4 regions of the Pseudarthrobacter sp. 01T43 genome follow, and region 4 is predicted to be linked to each of the others. Evidence: riboswitches for the same ligand, from Rfam matches in the RefSeq annotation. Region 4 holds a riboswitch; each other region holds the start of a gene.
What was found. Region 4 has a riboswitch for thiamine pyrophosphate ahead of thiC (phosphomethylpyrimidine synthase ThiC). Riboswitches for the same ligand answer to the same signal wherever they lie in the genome.

Region 1 (4,205 bases), on a different contig from region 4:
ATCGGCTCCGTGACCGTGGCGCGCTTCGTGGCCGACCGGCGGGAGCAGACCCATGAGTCCTGAGGCGAGCCTGGTGGATAACGTGATTGATATCGTGACGGCGGTGTTCCTGGTGGTGGGCGCCCTCATGTCCCTGGCAGCCGCCGTCGGCCTGCTCCGCTTCCCTGACCTGCTGAGCCGGATGCACGCCGCCACCAAGCCGCAGGTGCTGGGCCTGTTCCTGCTCCTGGCAGCCATCGGCCTGCAGATGCGGACGTGGTGGGTGTGGCCGGTGCTGCTGGTCGCTTGGATTTTCCAGTTGCTGACTGTACCGGTGTCCGCCCACATGGTGGGCCGCTCCGGCTACCGCACCAAGCACATGCACCGCGAGCTGCTCAGCTCCGATGATCTGGAGGCCGTGGTCCAGAAGGCGGCCAAATCCGCCCGTGATGAGGCGTCCGACGGCTGAGGGTTTTCGTACGGATAACGCTGCTCGGAGACTATTCAGCGGGCAGCATCTGGACGAAAACTCGCTAGACGACGTCCTGGGTCTTGGCGAAACGGGTGATGGCCCGCTGCGTGCCGCGGTTGGCGAGCACCTGGATGACGGTGCTGACCGAGGCTGAGATCAGCGCGAAGGTCAGCGCCGAGCGAAGGCTCGTGGCGGTGTCTTCGTCCTTGCCTGTGGGTGCCTTGCGGCCGGTGGACTTTTCCCACACGGCGTTGACCACCTTGGTGCCGACAAACCCGGCGCCGATGCTGATTCCTGTGCCGAGCAGCTTGATGAGCAGGTTCATTGGTTGAACTCCTTGTGGGCGGGTCGGGGACTGCCTTTAGCCTAACGCGATCAGGCCGCCAGCCGGCACAAGGCCGGCACCTAGGCCGGCACCTAGGCCGGGCGCATGGACGCCAGGATCTCCCGGAGTGCCTCGACGACGAGGTCGTGGTCCTGCTGTTGGGGCAGACCCGAGACAGTCACAGTGGCCACGGCGCCCACTCCGGTGACGTAAACCGGGAAGCACCCGCCGTGCGCGGCGTAGACGGACTCGTCATACCAGCCCTGGTCCTCGATCCGGCCGCCCCGCAGCCGTGCGCGCAGGCCCACCAACAGCGAAGGGATCTCGTACCGTGCGGCCGTCCGCTGCTTGGCCCGGACCCAGTGCTCGTTGTTGGGTGTGGCCCCGTCCAGGGCAACGTGGAACAGGACCTGGTCGCCCTTGGTGATATCGATGGCGATGGGCAGCTTCCGGGTCTTGCCGAGCTCCACCAGCAGCAGCCCGAGGTTGAGGGAATCGTCCTTCGTGAACCGTGGGAACTGCAGCTCACTGACCTCCGCGTCGATCCTGGCAATCAGGGCCTCGAGCGCGCCCTCAGGCTGGCTCCCGCTGGAATCGGGATCGAACGCGGTCACATGGGGGGAATTGGCAGTCATGCCCACAACTTACCGCGCGTGCGGTGTAAACTGGGTGACGCCCATCAGGGCAGATTTATTTACGACAGGGGAGCGCCGCCGTCGGGCACTGCAGCAATGCAGCCGGGGGATGGGCGCTGAGAGTGCGGACAGCCGCAGACCCTCGAACCTGATCCGGTTAGTACCGGCGCAAGGGAGTCGAGCTTCTCAGAGTGTCCGGATCCGGGCGGCGCAGGCCGAGCCGAAACCGCGAACACCCTCCCCTCCTGTACCTCAGGAGGTTGACATGACAACAGTAGGCATCAAAAAGGCCAGCTATACCTGGCGCGTTGTGGACATCGTGGTGGCGGCTCTGATCGCCATCGCCGGCGGTGTTATCTTCTGGGCCTGGGACCAGGGTGCGGCGCTGGTCTCCGCACCGATGAACGCCACCTACCCGCCCCTGACCGGCCTGATCGCCGGCGGCTGGATGATTCCGGCCGTGCTGGGCATGCTCATCATCCGCAAACCGGGCGCCGCGCTGTTCTGCGAAGCCGTTGCCGCCACCGGTGAGCTCATGATGGGTTCGCAGTACGGCACCACCGTGCTGATCTCCGGCATCCTGCAGGGCCTCGGCGCGGAACTGGTGTTCGCCGCCTTCGCCTACAAGAAGTTCAATCTCCCGACCGCACTGCTGGCCGGTGCGGGGGCAGGGCTCTTCTGCGGCCTGAACGACTCCTTCCTCCCGTGGGGCTGGAACATCGCCTACGAGGCCGGCGATAAAGCCGCCTACATTCTGTTCTGCGCCGTCTCAGGTGCCGTGATCGCGGGCGCCGTCTCCTGGGTTGCCACCCGCGGCCTGGCGAAGACGGGTGTACTGAGCGCTTTCGCGTCCCGGAAGGCCTTCTCGGAGCCCGTCTTCAACTGATGGCCGCTTCCGACGCTGGCGCCTCCGCTGTGCGCCCCGCCGCGGTGTCCGCCCGTGGCTGGGGCTGGCGGCACGCCGGCCGCGCCGTTCCCGCCGTCCACGGGCTCGACCTGGACATCGCGCCCGGTGAGCGGGTGCTGCTGCTGGGCCCCTCGGGTGCCGGCAAATCAACGCTGCTGCACGCGCTCGCCGGTGTGCTGGGAGACGAAGGGGACGACGCCGACGAGACGGGTTCGCTGCTGATCGACGGCGTTGCGCCGCGTGGCCAGCGCGGCCGCGCGGGACTCATGCAGCAGGATCCTGAAACACAGGTGGTCCTCTCCCGGCTGGGCGACGACGTCGCTTTTGGTGCCGAGAACCTGGCAGTGCCGCGGGACGAGATCTGGCGGCGGGTGGAGGAAGCGCTCGACGACGTCGGGCTGCGGGGTGCCGTCCGCCCTGACAATGCGCCCGGGGTGCCGGGTGCGGGTGGGCCGGGTGCCGGGGGATCAGGTGCCCGGGGGCTCCCGCTGGACCACCCGACGTCGGCCCTGTCCGGCGGTCAAAAGCAGCGGCTGGCGCTGGCCGGCATCCTCGCGATGCGGCCCGGGCTGATCCTGCTGGACGAACCGACCGCAAACCTCGATCCCGCCGGCGTCCTGGAAGTCCGGGACGCCGTGGGCCGTTCCCTTGACAAGACCGGCGCCACCCTGGTGGTGGTGGAACACCGCGTGTCCGTCTGGAAAGACCTGGTGGACCGGATCGTGGTGCTGCAGCCTGGTTCGGCTACCGGGACCGGTAGCGTTTCAGGCGTCGGGGGTAGCACCTCCGGGGTGCTCCTGGACGGGCCGCCGGACCAGGTGCTCGCCGAGGCTCGCAGCATCCTGATCCGCGCCGGCGTGTGGGTGCCGGGCTACGTTCCCGCGACCCGGCCCCGCGCCGGCAGTTCCTCGGGCAGTTCCGGTGGTGCCGGTCAGCTGCTGCTGGCTGCCGAGCAGGTTGCCGTATCCCGTGAGCGGCCACGCCGCCGCGGGTTCCGCACCATCCCGCCGGTGCCCGTGCAAACGGGCATCACGGCCCAGGTCCGCGCCGGCCAGGCACTGACCGTCACCGGCCCCAATGGCGCCGGCAAATCGACGTTGGCGCTGACGCTCGCCGGACTCCTGGCTCCGGTGGCAGGGAAGGTGTCGGCCGCCGTCGAGCTTTCCCAGGGTGCCGGGATAGATCCGTTCCGTTGGAAGGCCAAACAGCTGATTTCGCGGATCGGCACGGTGTTCCAGGAGCCCGAGCACCAGTTCGTCACGGGCCGGGTGCTGGACGAGCTGATGTTTGGGCCACGCCATCTGGGGCATGGGGAGGAACGTGTGGAGGAGCTGCTGGAGCGGCTGCGCCTCACGCATCTGGTGGACGCGAATCCTTACACCCTGTCCGGCGGCGAAAAGCGGCGGCTGTCGGTGGCCACTGTCCTCGCGGCCCACCCGCGCGTCCTGGTGCTCGACGAACCCACGTTCGGCCAGGACGCCAACACGTGGGCCGAGCTCGCGTCGTTCCTCTCCGAACTGCTCGACGCCGGAACGTCCGTGGTCTCGGTGACCCACGACGAAGAGTTCACCGCCGTCCTGGGCGGCACCGAACTGCGACTGGGCCCGGCCTCGCGTGGCGGTGCCCGCCAGGAGGCTGATGCCGCATGAGGGATGCCCTGACGCTCAGCGGAAACCACGCCTTGCTGACGCGCGCCAACCCGTTGGCCAAATTCGGCGCCGTCTTCCTTATCACGCTGGTACTGGCGCTCTCCATCGACTGGGTTTCCGCCTCGGTGGCGCTCGCCGCCGAACTGGCACTCTTCCCGCTGGCCGGACTATCGCTGCGCCTGCTCTGGCAACGCGGCTGGCCCCTCATCATCGCGGCAGCGGTGGGTGGCTGGAGTAC
Region 2 (4,205 bases), on a different contig from region 4:
TTGGCGGCCCCGTTCTTCCCGTTCCCGTTCTTGGCGGCGTTGCCGTTCTCCTTCTGCGGCTTGGACCCGGAAATGACAATCGCATCAAACTCCTGGCCGATGTGGTTGACCAGGAGGGCAGCTTCCACGGTGTCCAGCGCCATGCGTTCCATCCGGCTTGCCAGCTGGTCAGAGGCGGCCATGATTTCCGGCAGGGTGGGCAACGCTTCCCGCGCCCAGTCGGGGACCGGCTTGCCATTGCTCAGGGCTTCGCAGATCACCAGGACGAACCTGTCAATAAGCCGCCGGAGGGGAGCCGTGGTGTGGGCGTAGGCAGCGCCGATGGCCGACTGGATGGCAGCTTCGGGGACGGTGCCGTCAAAGGCGGTGTAGCTGGCTCCGCGGAAGAGCATACCCGCGGAATGCATGATGGCCAGTTGCCGGGGCTCGGTGGGGTCGAGGCTGCGGAGGTACTCGCCGTAGCTGATCTTCCCGTCCCACGCCTTGCCGAGGGCCACCGTCTGGAGCCGGAAATGCCTGAGGGAACGCTCGTCCGGGGCGGGCATGGTTCGAAGGATGCCAACCTTCCCCGCCAGCATCATGTCCGCCGCCGCCATTCCGGTCATCAGCGAAATCTGGGCATTCCAGTCCTCCACCGGAAGCTGGGGCGCCGCGGCAATCCGGTAGCCGCCGTCGGGCAGTTGGACGATTTCTTGCTCCGGCATGTTCAGGCTGGCGCCGCCGCGCTGGCGTTCCAGTTCAACACGCTTGAGCCCCACTTCCTTCAGGAGGTGCAGCACGGGGTTGGCTGTTCCGGCGTCGATCTCGGCCTGGACACCCTTATAGTCCAATTTGGACCGGCTGCGGATGGTTGCCCGCTGGACGGACACGCTGCCAACGTGGGCGGCGTCGTCGAGCCCGAATTCCCAGACAAACGCGGCACACAGCTGATCGGCAAGCAGGCTGCCCGCCTCCTCGCTGATGACCTCGGGGTGCAGCGGTATTCGGCCGTCCGGGGCGTAGAACGTCTGGCCGCGGCGGCGGGTTTCGGCGTCCAGGTTCCCGCCGGGGCGGACAAAGGAGGGCACGTCCGCGATGGCGTACAGGACCCGGTAGCCGGCGTCGGAACGCTCGATGAACAGCGCCTGGTCAAGGTCCGTGGACGACGCCGGATCGATGGTCAGGAACTCAACCTCCGTCAGGTCGGAGGGCGGCAGCTGATGGGCTGCCACGGCCTCCTCGGCGTCGCGGACCGCCTCGGCCGGGTAAGGCCCCGGCAATTCCAGCTCGGTCCGCAGGGCACTCAGGGCTGCCGCGAGGGCGTTGGTCTTCTCGTGGACGTTGGGGGCCAACCGATGATGGGACACAAAAGTCAGATTAGCCCGATTTCCCGGGAACGTGCACGGCCCGCCCAGCTGAGGGCTGGATTCCTAGGCAGCGCCGGCATCCAAGGCGGCGAGGAGTGCCCTGGCCGCCGCGGCGGGATCCGAGGCTTCCGTAATAGCGCGGACCACAACGATCCTGCTGGCACCTGCCGCCACCACCTGCTCGACGTTGTCCAGGTCAATCCCGCCGATCGCGAACCAGGGCAACGCGGCCTGGGTGCCGGTGGCACCAACGGCGTCCGCTGCGTACCGCACGAGGTCAAGGCCGACGGCGGCCCGGCCAGGTTTGGTGGGGGTGGCCCAGACCGGTCCCACGCAGAAGTAGTCGAGGCCGCCGTCGGCAGTCACCGAGGACGACAACCGGATGGCGCCTTCCACCTGTTCAGTGGTGTGGGTGGAAAGCCCCACCACAGCACCGGCCCCGAGTAGTGTGCGTGCGGAGGCCACGGGCAGGTCCTTCTGACCGATGTGGAAGACCGGCGCGCCGGACAGCATGGCGATGTCGGCGCGGTCATTGACCGCCCAGAGCCGTCCGTGGCGGGCGGCGGCCGCCTGAAGGACCGTCAGCAGTTCCAGCTCCTCGGCGGCCTCGATGCCCTTGTCCCTGAGCTGGATGATGTCCACGCCGCCGGCAAACGCCGCGTCCACAAACTCTGCAAAGTCCCCGCGGTCGCGGCGGGCGTCGGTGCACAGGTACAGCCTGGCGCCGGGGGGCAGGCCGGCGCCGGGTTCCTGGATGGTGGGGCTGGGGAGGATGCTGGGGATGGAAGACACGTTCATAAAAACCACCATAGTTCCCCTAAACTGGGCGAGTACTGCGGGAGCCCGTTGCAGCCGTCACAAAGCGGCCGGGCTGAGAGGGCATCAAAGCCGACCGCTTGACCTGATCCGGCTAGTACCGGCGTAGGGAAGGAATCACATGGTCCCCCCATCCGGCGGCGCGCCCGCCAGCACACCTGACACTGCCACGAGCTGTGGACTGGACAGCCCCACCGTCCTGCACGCCGACGTGGCGGTGATCGGGGGCGGAGTCATTGGCCACTGCATCGCCTGGGAGGCGCGACTCTCCGGCCGGTCCGTGGTGGTGATCGATGACGAACCGGGTTCAGGGGCCAGCTGGGCGGCCGCCGGCATGCTCGCCCCTGTCAGCGAGCTGCACTACCAGGAGGAAGGCCTGCTGGAGCTGATGCTTGAGTCCTCGCACCTGTGGCCTGCCTTCGCGGCCGGCCTCGCCGAGGCCGGGGCAGGGGATTTTGGCTACCTTACGACGCCGACCCTCGCCGTCGGTGCCGACGCAGCGGACCGTCGGGCACTGATGGACCTCAGGGCCGTCCAACAGGCCAACGGACTGCTGGTGGAGCCGCTGACGGTCCGGGAAGCGAGGGGCAGGGAACCGCTGCTCAGTCCGGCCATTTCCTGTGCCCTGGACATTCCGGCGGACCACCAGGTGGACCCGCGCAGGCTGATCGCATCTTTGCGGGAAGTCCTGGCCAGCCACCGACCGGGCGCAGGGACCGCCGTGGACGGCGCCAGCCGAGGGTTCGCCGTTGATCACCGCGCCACCGCGCTCCTGTGGGAGGACGGCCGCGTCAGCGGGGTGAAACTGGCCAGTGGCGGAACAGTCCTGGCGGGGGAGACCATCGTGGCCAACGGCCTTCAGGCGGCTGCCCTGGGAGGCCTGCCGGACTGGATGCGGCTCCCCCTGAGGCCCGTCTACGGCGACATCCTGCGGCTCGGCGTTCCCCGGCACCTGCGCCCGTTGGTGACGTCCACCGTCCGGGGCATGGTCCACGGCGTGCCGGTCTACATCGTGCCCCGGCAGGACGGCACGGTGGTGATCGGCGCAACCCAGCGCGAGGACGCACTGCCCGAAGCAGGGGATACCACGGCAGGCGGCCGTGCCGTCTCGGCAGGCGGCGTGTACCAATTACTGCGTGACGCTCAGGTCCTGCTGCCCGCCGTCGCCGAGCTGGAGCTCCTCGAATGCACCACGAGGGCGCGTCCCGCGACTCCGGACAACGCGCCGCTGCTGGGCCGCGTGCCTGCTCCTGGCTCAGGACATATTCCGGGGCTGATTATCGCGACCGGTTTCTACCGCCACGGCGTGTTGCTGTCTCCGGCAGCCGCAGTTATCTGCCGCGACCTGCTGGACGGCCGCGAAGATCCGCGATGGCAGGCCCTCAACCCGGACAGGTTTTCCACCCAGCCCCAAGCCACGTTTCAATTCACGAAGGAAACAGCATGAACATCACCCTCAACGGCTCGCCCCATGCCGTGCCCTGCGATGCCTCCATCACCACCCTGGTCAGCCAGATCACCGGCCGTACCCTCGCCGCCAACGGCCAGGCCGCGGACGGGCAGAAACTCGGCGTCGCCGTTGCCCACAACTCAGAAGTGGTACCGCGCAGCCAGTGGTTCGTCACGACGCTCGCCGACGGGGACAGCGTCGAACTGGTCACGGCAGTACAGGGAGGCTGACACCATGACGGTCATGAACAACATCAGCACCGGGACCACCTCGGTGGATACCGACCGGTTTGTCATCGACGGCGTGGAACTTGGTTCCCGCCTCATCATGGGCACCGGTGGAGCTCCCAGCCTGGACGGCCTGGGCGCCGCCCTGCTGGCGTCCGGGACGGAGCTCACCACCGTGGCGATGAGGCGATACTCGCCCGCCGAGTCCGGCTCGCTCTTCCAACTCCTGGTGGACCATGGAATCCGGGTCCTGCCCAACACCGCTGGCTGTTTTACCGCCCGCGACGCTGTCATGACGGCCGAGCTGGCCCGCGAAGCCCTGGAAACGGACTGGGTCAAGCTGGAAGTCATCGCCGACGAACAGAC
Region 3 (4,205 bases), on a different contig from region 4:
CGCTTGACGCCGAGGTACTGGGCGTTGGAGTCACGACCGTTGCGAGTGGAACTCGCGCCTTTTTTATGTGCCATTTGAAATGCCTGCCTCTAAATTCTGGGGAATCTGCTGAAAACCTGAACAGTAACGAAGGTTACTTGATACCAGTGATCTTGACCTTGGTCAGTTCCTGACGGTGACCCTGGCGCTTCTTGTAACCGGTCTTGTTCTTGAACTTCTGGATGACGATCTTCGGACCACGGAGGTCGTTGAGGATCTCAGCCGTAACAGTTACCTTGGCCAGGTCCGCAGCTGCGGAGGTGACCTTGTCACCGTCCACCAGGAGCAGGGCGGGCAGCTCAATGGTGCTGCCAGCTCCACCGGCGACGCGGTTGAGGGTAACGAAGTCTCCAACGGAGACCTTCTCTTGCCGGCCGCCTGCGCGGACAATCGCGTACACCACTTGGGAACTCACTTCTCTCGACGTTTATAACTAAATTTGCGTGCGGGCCCGGAACCAAAACTGGCTGGGATTCCCGCTGTGCCTCAACGCCGTGGGGTCGTAACCCAAGTGTTGGCGTAAGCACCGAAGATCTAGAATACGCTAATTTCGCCTTCGGCTGCAAATGAGGCTGGGTACGGCCGGTTGTCTGTGATAAGTCCCACTGGGGGGATCACTACTGACAATCCAGAACCGTGCCCGACTATCGTACCGGCTGCCGCGGCCGGAGATGTTCAGGCATGCAGGCGCGGCGCGTCGAAGAAATCCACTTCGAAACGGCATGAGTGCCTGAACGCCTGGAGCATGGCGGCCTTTTCGTCCGCTGACGCCCTGCTGCCTGCCTCGTCAGCCAAGGCGACCGCATCGCGGGTTGCCTGCGCAAAGTCCTCGTCCGCGTAGGTCCGAAGCCACTCGGCGTAGGGGTGCTCTTCCGGTGCTCCGGCTGCCAGGAACTGCGAATGCAGGGTCTGGCCCACTTCGGCGTAGAGCCAGAAGCACGGCAGGAGTGCCGCCACCAGCACTCCGTAGCTGCCGGAGGTGGAGGCTGCCAACAGGTGATCGACGTAGGACTTGGTGACCGGGCCCAGGACGTGCTCCACCGTGCGTGTGCTGAGCCAGGTGCGGTGCAGTTCGGATTCGACCTCGAGGCAATGCTGGGCCGACCGGGCCCAGAACAGCTGGGCGGCTTCCGTAGGCGCCAGCGCACTGGCTCGGGCCAGGGCGCGTGAGTAGCCGTTGAGGTAGATGGCGTCCTGAGCGAGGTAGTACGCGAACTGGTCCTCCGCCAAGGTGCCGGCGGCCAGTCCGCGGATGAAGTCGAGCCCGTAGATGGCGTCCAGATCGGGGGCCGCCGCCTGGCGAAGGGTCCCGGCGAATTCTCCGGCCGCGACTTCCCCGGTGGCGAATTCTCCGGCCGCGAGTTCCCCGGCTGCGAGTTCCGCGGTGGCGACGGGCTGCGGGACGTGGTGGAAGTGGTGGACGGGACCGTTGCCGCCCCCGACCTCCAGCTGGCCTGACGCCTCCAGGGCGCCGGCAAGCCAAGGCTTCACCTGCCGAAGTGACGCTTCCCAGTCCCCCAACCGGGCCTGTGCCGTGGCCATGGCCGAGGACAGCGAGCAGCCGGTGCCATGGCTGTTGCGGGTGGGAATCCTGTCTCCGGCCACTTCCACCACCGGACTGGAGAGCAGACCTCCGGTGTTGACGAGGGCATCCGGGCACGCATCGCCGTCGAGATGGCCTCCCTTGACCAGGATGGTGGCGCCGGTGGCTGCGGCCAGGCGCTTGCCCTGCTCCAGCGCGGCGGCCCAGTCCCGGGCCTGCGGTTCGTGCACCAGGATGGCCAGCTCAGCGAGGTTGGGCGTGATCAGGGCCGCGAGGGGCAGCAGCGCGAGCAGCGCAGCCTCCGCCGATTCCTTCAGCAGCCGGTCCCCGCTCGTGGCCACCATGACCGGATCCAGTACCACGACGCCGGGACGTACCTTCTCCAGCCAGCTGCGGACCGTGTCAATTACCTCCGCATTTCCCAGCATACCGATCTTGACGGCGTCGATGGTGATGTCATCGCTGATCGCATCAAGCTGCTGGCGCAAGAAGGCAGCAGGAGGCACATGGACATCCTGGACGCCCCGGGTGTTCTGAACTGTCAGTGCGGTGATGGCTGCCATCCCGTAGCCACCCAGGGCGGCAATGCTCTTGAGGTCGGCCTGGATGCCTGCCCCGCCGGACGGATCCGATCCGGCGATGGACAGGACACGCGGGGTATCACGCAGCACAGCCACCGAGGCGGATGACCCGGCCACGGGGTGCCGGGCGGCACGCGGTTGTACAGGTTTCGCCGTTCCCGGAGTTTCGGGGGTTGCGGGGGTTCCGGAAGTCTCGGGGGTTGCGGGAGGAAGGACATAGGTCGAAGCCAAAGGAGACATCCCTTCGCCGGTGCTAACCGGACAGGTTCAACGGGTGTGGATCTCAGCCGGCCCTTTGCGCGGCACCCCGTGTCAGTAACCCACCCTAGCCTTTCCCCGCTCCCGCCGCCTTAGATGAAGCCGGAACGCGGGATGCCCGCACGCGCCCCCGGGAAGGGGCGGGTGCGGGCATCCTGATTGTTGTCCCCGGGCAGAGTCAGAGCTCCGAAGCGGGCACCCCTACCCCCAGGATAATCGGCGCATTGGTCTCGGCCTGCGTGGCAGCCGCCGGAGCATTGGTCCGCTCCGGCGTCTTGGCAGCATGGGTATGCCCTGCGGTGGCGGCTTGAACGGCTTCATGATGCTCCACCGTGGTGGCGTTAGCTGCGCCCTGGGCACGGCTGGCGCTCCGGTTCCGCCGCGGACGCCGGGCACGGGGCTGCTCGGTGTGGTCGGAGTAGTCCTTCTCCGGCGCGGCAGGAGCCTGGGCAGGAGTCTGACGGGCAGGCTCCGCCGGCTGCTGGCGCTCGGTCTGCTGGCGCTCCGCTGACCTGCCTTCGGCTTGGCGTGCAGCCTGCTGGCTTTCGGCCGGCACGCTTGCGGCAACAGGTGCCGGTTCGCCAAGCTTGGCGAATGCCTCCGCCAGCCGGTCAAGAGTCAGCGCCGGAGCCTGTGGCTGCTCCTCGTGGTGCTCCACGAACGGCAGCACTACCTGCTCGCCACCGAACGTCAGCACGGCGGCGGGCCGGCCCGTGTTGTCCGTCTCGGAAGGTCGTGCCGGGGCCGGGGCCTCCTGGCTGGCGGCATTCCCGGCAGCGGCATGGGCTACTTCGTCGTCGTGCAGATGGGCAGCGTGGGCGGCGGCCGCAATGTTCGCGAGGGCTGCCCTGGTGGCTTCAGCCTTGGCATGGCGCTCGGCGTCGCTCGGATCCGGGTGGACCGTATGGATCTGCACCGGAGCCGCCGGTGCTACGTCCAGGGGCTGCCCGCCGCGGCCGCGGCGGCGCTTCCGGTCAGTCCGGGCGCCCTGCTGGGCGTCCGGACGGGTGTCGATGCGCTGGTTGTCCGTGCGCTGCGTGTCCGGGCGGTTGTCCGCACGCTGCACATGGTGCTCGGCGGCGACGGTGTTTGCTCGGCGGTGCTCCACCGGGTCGTCGTGGGTAACAATACCGCGTCCGGCGCAGGTTTCGCACTGTTCGCCGAAGACCTCCAGGAGACCGGTGCCCATGCGCTTTCGCGTCATCTGCACCAGACCCAGCGACGTCACTTCCGCCACCTGATGCTTGGTGCGGTCACGGCCCAGGCATTCCACCATGCGGCGGAGCACCAGGTCGCGGTTGGACTCGAGGACCATGTCGATGAAGTCGATGACAATGATGCCGCCGATATCGCGGAGCCGGAGCTGCCGGACCACTTCTTCGGCCGCTTCGAGGTTGTTCTTAGTAACAGTTTCCTCAAGGTTGCCGCCGCTGCCGGTGAACTTTCCGGTGTTGACGTCCACCACGGTCATGGCTTCGGTGCGGTCAATGACCAGCGAACCGCCGGACGGCAGGAAGACCTTGCGCTCGAGTGCCTTGTGGATCTGTTCGTCGATCCTCCACGCGGCGAAAATGTCCTGGTCCTTGGTCCACTTTTCCAGGCGCCCAACCAGATCCGGGGCAACATACGTGACGTAGGCCTCGATGGTGTCCCACGCTTCTTCGCCGGAGACGATCAGCTTGGAGAAGTCCTCGTTGAAGACGTCCCGGACCACCTTGATGGTGAGATCCGGTTCGCCGTAGAGCAGCTCCGGGGCCAGGATCTTGGTGGAGGTGGACTGGCTT
Region 4 (4,205 bases):
GCGGCGGTCGGTGTCGACGACGTCGACCCTGACCGGTTCGCCGTCTGCCAGTGCCGCCACAACGGTGCGCAGTGCACGTGCGGTGCGGCCCTGGCGGCCGATCACCCGTCCCAGGTCATCCTGATGAACGCGAACCTCGAGGGTGTCCCCGCGGCGGTTGTTCTTCGAGCTGACCTTGACATCTTCCGGCGAATCAACGATCCCCCGGACCAGGTGTTCGAGCGCTTCTGCCAGCAATTTACTCAGCCTCGGTGGCTTCTGCTTCAGCCGGAGCCTCGGCTGCGTCAGACTGCTTTGCCTTCTTGGTGATGGCTTCCGGGATGATCACGGAACCCTTTTCCGGGGCAACAAAGGCAGCCTTGGGAGCCTTGGTCTTCAGGGTGCCTTCCTGGCCCGGGAGGCCCTTGAACTTCTGCCAGTCACCGGTGATCTTGAGGATCGCGGCAACCTGCTCGGACGGCTGTGCGCCGACGCCGAGCCAGTACTGGGCACGGTCCGTGTCGACCTCGATGTACGAGGGCTCTTCGGTGGGGTGGTACTTGCCGATCTCTTCGATGGCACGGCCGTCACGCTTGGAGCGTGCGTCCATGACAACGATGCGGTAGTACGGTGCGCGCATTTTGCCAAAGCGCTTAAGGCGAATCTTTACGGCCACTTTTGTGGTCACTCCTGTTTCAGAAAAGGGTTGAACCAACGTTCTGCACCCGTGGGGCGGGCCGTACTTGAGGGTTCGAAGGACAGGATCCGGACGCGGAGAGAGGGGCCACGCAGATCGAGTACCTGTTTATTGTGCCAGATCAGCGCCAGGATTTCGACTTGACACGGGGCGGGGCCGGCGGGACGGACCCCGAAGACACCCAGCCTAGGACGACCAGACGTACAAACCGGTGCGATCGGCGTCGTCGATTCCGCCGGCGAGCCCGGCAAGCTGCTGGACGTACGTCCGGGCGTCGGCCGCGCCAAAGGGCATGTCGTCCTGGGCAGCCCATTTTTCGGCGACGTCATCCAACACGTTGCCCTCGCCCTCAGTTTCATAGGTGAGGAGGTCCGCGAGAGCCCGGACCATGGCCGGTGGAACGCCAAGAAGGGAGTCGCTGGAAACGTCAACCATGGCGAGTTCGTACCCCTCACCACCGGCGTGGACCGCGGCCCCGGCGAGATCACCAAGCTGTTCAATTTCGAAATCACTGACGCCAGGTATCCGCAGCGCGGAGCCGGACGGCGAGCCGCCGGCATCGAGGACGCCGGCGCGTTTCAGCGCGGCGTCGTGGGTAGCTACAAAGATTTCAGTGAAGCCCATGGGAACAACCCTCATTCCGTCGACGGTGCGGCCCAGGCGGGCAGCATAGGGTGCCGCCCCGGCCGTTCGAAATCAGCCTAGTGCATGGCAGGCCGCACTTCCGGCCACCGGCTCTCAGCGGACAGCAACCCGGATGTTGTTACGCCAGGGATCCTCGAACCGCAGCTCGGCGCCAGTGTGGTGGGAGGCCACACCGGCGACCTTCAGGCGGTCAGCGAGAGCTCCGACGTCGTCACCGGAAGCCACCTCGATAAGCACCTCGCCGAGGCCCAGGGTGTCCTTTCGCGGACCGGCACCGCGGCTGTTCCAAACATTCATGGCCATGTGGTGGTGGTAGCGTCCGGCGGAGACAAACAGCGCCTGCCCATGCCAGCCCGCGGTCTTTTCGAAGCCCAGGGTGCCCACGTAAAATTCGTGCGCCGATTGGACATCTCCCACCTGGAGGTGGACATGGCCCACACCGGCGTCAGTGGCCAGCTGGCCGTCCAGGGATTCCTGGCTCAGGTGCTGTTCAAGGTAGCGCTGGGGTGGCAGTGCCAGGCTGTCCATCACTACTTCGGTGCCGTTCCAGGACCAGTTCTTGCGGGGGCGGTCCCAGTAGAGCTCGATGCCGTTGCCCTCGGGGTCGTTGAAGTAGAAGGCCTCGCTCACGAGGTGGTCTGCGCTGCCGGTAAAGAGCCGGGGGTCAAACTGGGCGGCGGTGGCCACCGTGGCAGCCAGTGCAGCCTGGTCATCAAAGAGCAGCGCCGTGTGGAACAGCCCGGCCTCTCCCCTGCCCGGCAGGTGCAGCGACGGCGCTGGCGCCAGGTGGACCAGTGGGCGCTTGAGGCGGCCCAGGTGAACGCCACCATCCTCCTCCGCGACCACCTCGAGTCCCAGGGCGCGCTGGTAATAGTCGGTCATCAGCTTCATGTCGCCCACCTTGAGCATCACTGTGCCCATGGAGAGGTCGGCAGGYAGAAGATCCTGGCTGGTGGCTTCTGCAGTCATGTGAACGCTCCCGGTCCGCAGGCCTTCGGGATTGAAGGCCGTTATGCATCTAATTTACTTGAAGCTTCAATTTAATTCAAGTGATCCGAAGGATTCCGCACCAGCTGTGGTAGCTTCGTCTTGACCACACGGGTGCCCTTGCAGGGGCTGAGATCGGGCTGCCGCAGCCTGCGACCGTTGAACCTGTCCGGGTAATGCCGGCGAAGGAAGTGAGTATTCCATTGAGTACGCAAAAAGCATGGCCCATTCCTGCCCAAAATGCGACAGCCAGCGCCGTGACGGGAGCCGACACGGCGCCGGCCGCATCCGAACCGGCGTCGCCCCAAGCCGCGGAAACCCAATCCCTGAAATCCCACGCGCTGGCGTATATCAGCGATGAAAGTTCCGGAATCAGGGTGCCCGTCACCGAAATCGCTCTCGAGCCGTCTCCCAACGGCGAGGAGAACGGCCCCTTCCGGGTCTACCGCACGGCCGGTCCCGGCAGCGATCCGGTGGTGGGACTCAGCCCGTTCCGGCGCGCCTGGATCGAAGCGCGCGGCGACACCGCGCCGTACGGGGGCCGGGAACGGAACCTGCTCGATGACGGCAAATCGGCCGTGCGCCGCGGCGCCGCGTCCGCGGAATGGAAGGGGGCACGGCCGGTGCCCCGCCGCGCCGTCGCCGGCAAATCCGTCACCCAGATGCATTATGCCCGCCGCGGTGTGGTGACGCCCGAGATGCAGTTCGTGGCCCTTCGCGAAAACTGCGACGTGGAACTGGTCCGCAGCGAAGTGGCCGCTGGCCGCGCCATCATCCCGAACAACATCAACCACCCGGAATCCGAGCCCATGATCATCGGCAAGGCCTTCCTGGTGAAGATCAACGCCAACATCGGAAACTCGGCCGTGACAAGCTCCATTGCCGAGGAAGTGGACAAGCTGCAGTGGGCCACCCAGTGGGGCGCGGATACCGTCATGGACCTGTCCACCGGCGACGACATCCACACCACCCGTGAATGGCTCATCCGCAACTCCCCCGTCCCCATCGGCACGGTGCCCATTTACCAGGCGCTGGAGAAGGTCAACGGCGAGGCCAACAAGCTGACCTGGGAGATTTTCCGCGACACCGTGATCGAACAGTGCGAGCAGGGCGTCGACTACATGACCATCCACGCCGGAGTCCTGCTGCGCTATGTGCCGCTGACCGCCAACCGTGTCACGGGCATCGTCTCGCGCGGCGGGTCCATCATGGCCGGCTGGTGCCTCGCCCACCACCAGGAGAACTTCCTGTACACCCACTTCGATGAGCTGTGTGAAATCTTTGCCCAGTACGATGTCGCCTTCTCCCTGGGCGACGGGCTCCGGCCCGGTGCGACGGCGGACGCCAACGACGCCGCCCAGTTCGCCGAGCTGGACACTTTGGCCGAGCTGACCCAGCGCGCCTGGGAATTTGACGTGCAGGTGATGGTGGAAGGTCCTGGGCACATACCGTTCCACCTGGTCCGGGAGAACGTGGAACGCCAGCAGGACCTCTGCAAGGGCGCTCCCTTCTACACGCTGGGACCGCTGGTGACCGATATTGCTCCGGGCTACGACCACATCACCTCGGCCATCGGCGCCACGGAAATTGCCCGCTACGGCACGGCCATGCTCTGTTACGTGACGCCCAAGGAACACCTGGGGCTGCCCAACAAGGACGACGTTAAAACCGGCGTGATCACCTATAAGATCGCAGCTCATGCCGCCGACCTGGCCAAAGGCCACCCGGGCGCCCACGAGCGGGACGATGCCCTATCCAAGGCGAGGTTCGAATTCCGCTGGCGGGACCAGTTCGCACTGTCCCTCGATCCGGTAACCGCGGAGGCGTTCCACGACGAGACGCTGCCGGCCGAGCCTGCCAAGACCGCCCACTTCTGCTCCATGTGCGGCCCCAAGTT

Region 1: another riboswitch for thiamine pyrophosphate. It lies ahead of AC1DIM_RS13440 (ECF transporter S component); the one in region 4 lies ahead of thiC (phosphomethylpyrimidine synthase ThiC).
Region 2: another riboswitch for thiamine pyrophosphate. It lies ahead of thiO (glycine oxidase ThiO); the one in region 4 lies ahead of thiC (phosphomethylpyrimidine synthase ThiC).
Region 3: another riboswitch for thiamine pyrophosphate. It lies ahead of AC1DIM_RS01890 (bifunctional hydroxymethylpyrimidine kinase/phosphomethylpyrimidine kinase); the one in region 4 lies ahead of thiC (phosphomethylpyrimidine synthase ThiC).

The regions. Positions count from the first base shown of each region.
Region 1 covers NZ_JBFTPV010000014.1:27,280-31,484, reverse strand. The annotation lists gene AC1DIM_RS13460 (MrpF/PhaF family protein) at 1-63, shown strand, start outside; gene mnhG (monovalent cation/H(+) antiporter subunit G) at 53-448, shown strand; gene AC1DIM_RS13450 (DUF4235 domain-containing protein) at 513-776, opposite strand; gene AC1DIM_RS13445 (heme-degrading domain-containing protein) at 869-1,411, opposite strand; TPP riboswitch at 1,468-1,604, shown strand; gene AC1DIM_RS13440 (ECF transporter S component) at 1,677-2,297, shown strand; gene AC1DIM_RS13435 (ABC transporter ATP-binding protein) at 2,297-3,967, shown strand; gene AC1DIM_RS13430 (energy-coupling factor transporter transmembrane component T family protein) at 3,964-4,205, shown strand, end outside.
Region 2 covers NZ_JBFTPV010000004.1:181,847-186,051, forward strand. The annotation lists gene AC1DIM_RS06580 (RNB domain-containing ribonuclease) at 1-1,346, opposite strand, end outside; gene thiE (thiamine phosphate synthase) at 1,410-2,144, opposite strand; TPP riboswitch at 2,172-2,291, shown strand; gene thiO (glycine oxidase ThiO) at 2,284-3,609, shown strand; gene thiS (sulfur carrier protein ThiS) at 3,606-3,842, shown strand; gene AC1DIM_RS06600 (thiazole synthase) at 3,847-4,205, shown strand, end outside.
Region 3 covers NZ_JBFTPV010000002.1:57,411-61,615, reverse strand. The annotation lists gene rpmA (50S ribosomal protein L27) at 1-74, opposite strand, end outside; gene rplU (50S ribosomal protein L21) at 134-442, opposite strand; gene AC1DIM_RS01890 (bifunctional hydroxymethylpyrimidine kinase/phosphomethylpyrimidine kinase) at 715-2,403, opposite strand; TPP riboswitch at 2,386-2,483, opposite strand; gene AC1DIM_RS01885 (Rne/Rng family ribonuclease) at 2,600-4,205, opposite strand, start outside.
Region 4 covers NZ_JBFTPV010000006.1:235,188-239,392, reverse strand. The annotation lists gene AC1DIM_RS08885 (RNA-binding protein) at 1-237, opposite strand, end outside; gene rpsP (30S ribosomal protein S16) at 239-655, opposite strand; gene AC1DIM_RS08875 (hypothetical protein) at 863-1,300, opposite strand; gene AC1DIM_RS08870 (VOC family protein) at 1,415-2,290, opposite strand; TPP riboswitch at 2,409-2,516, shown strand; gene thiC (phosphomethylpyrimidine synthase ThiC) at 2,566-4,205, shown strand, end outside.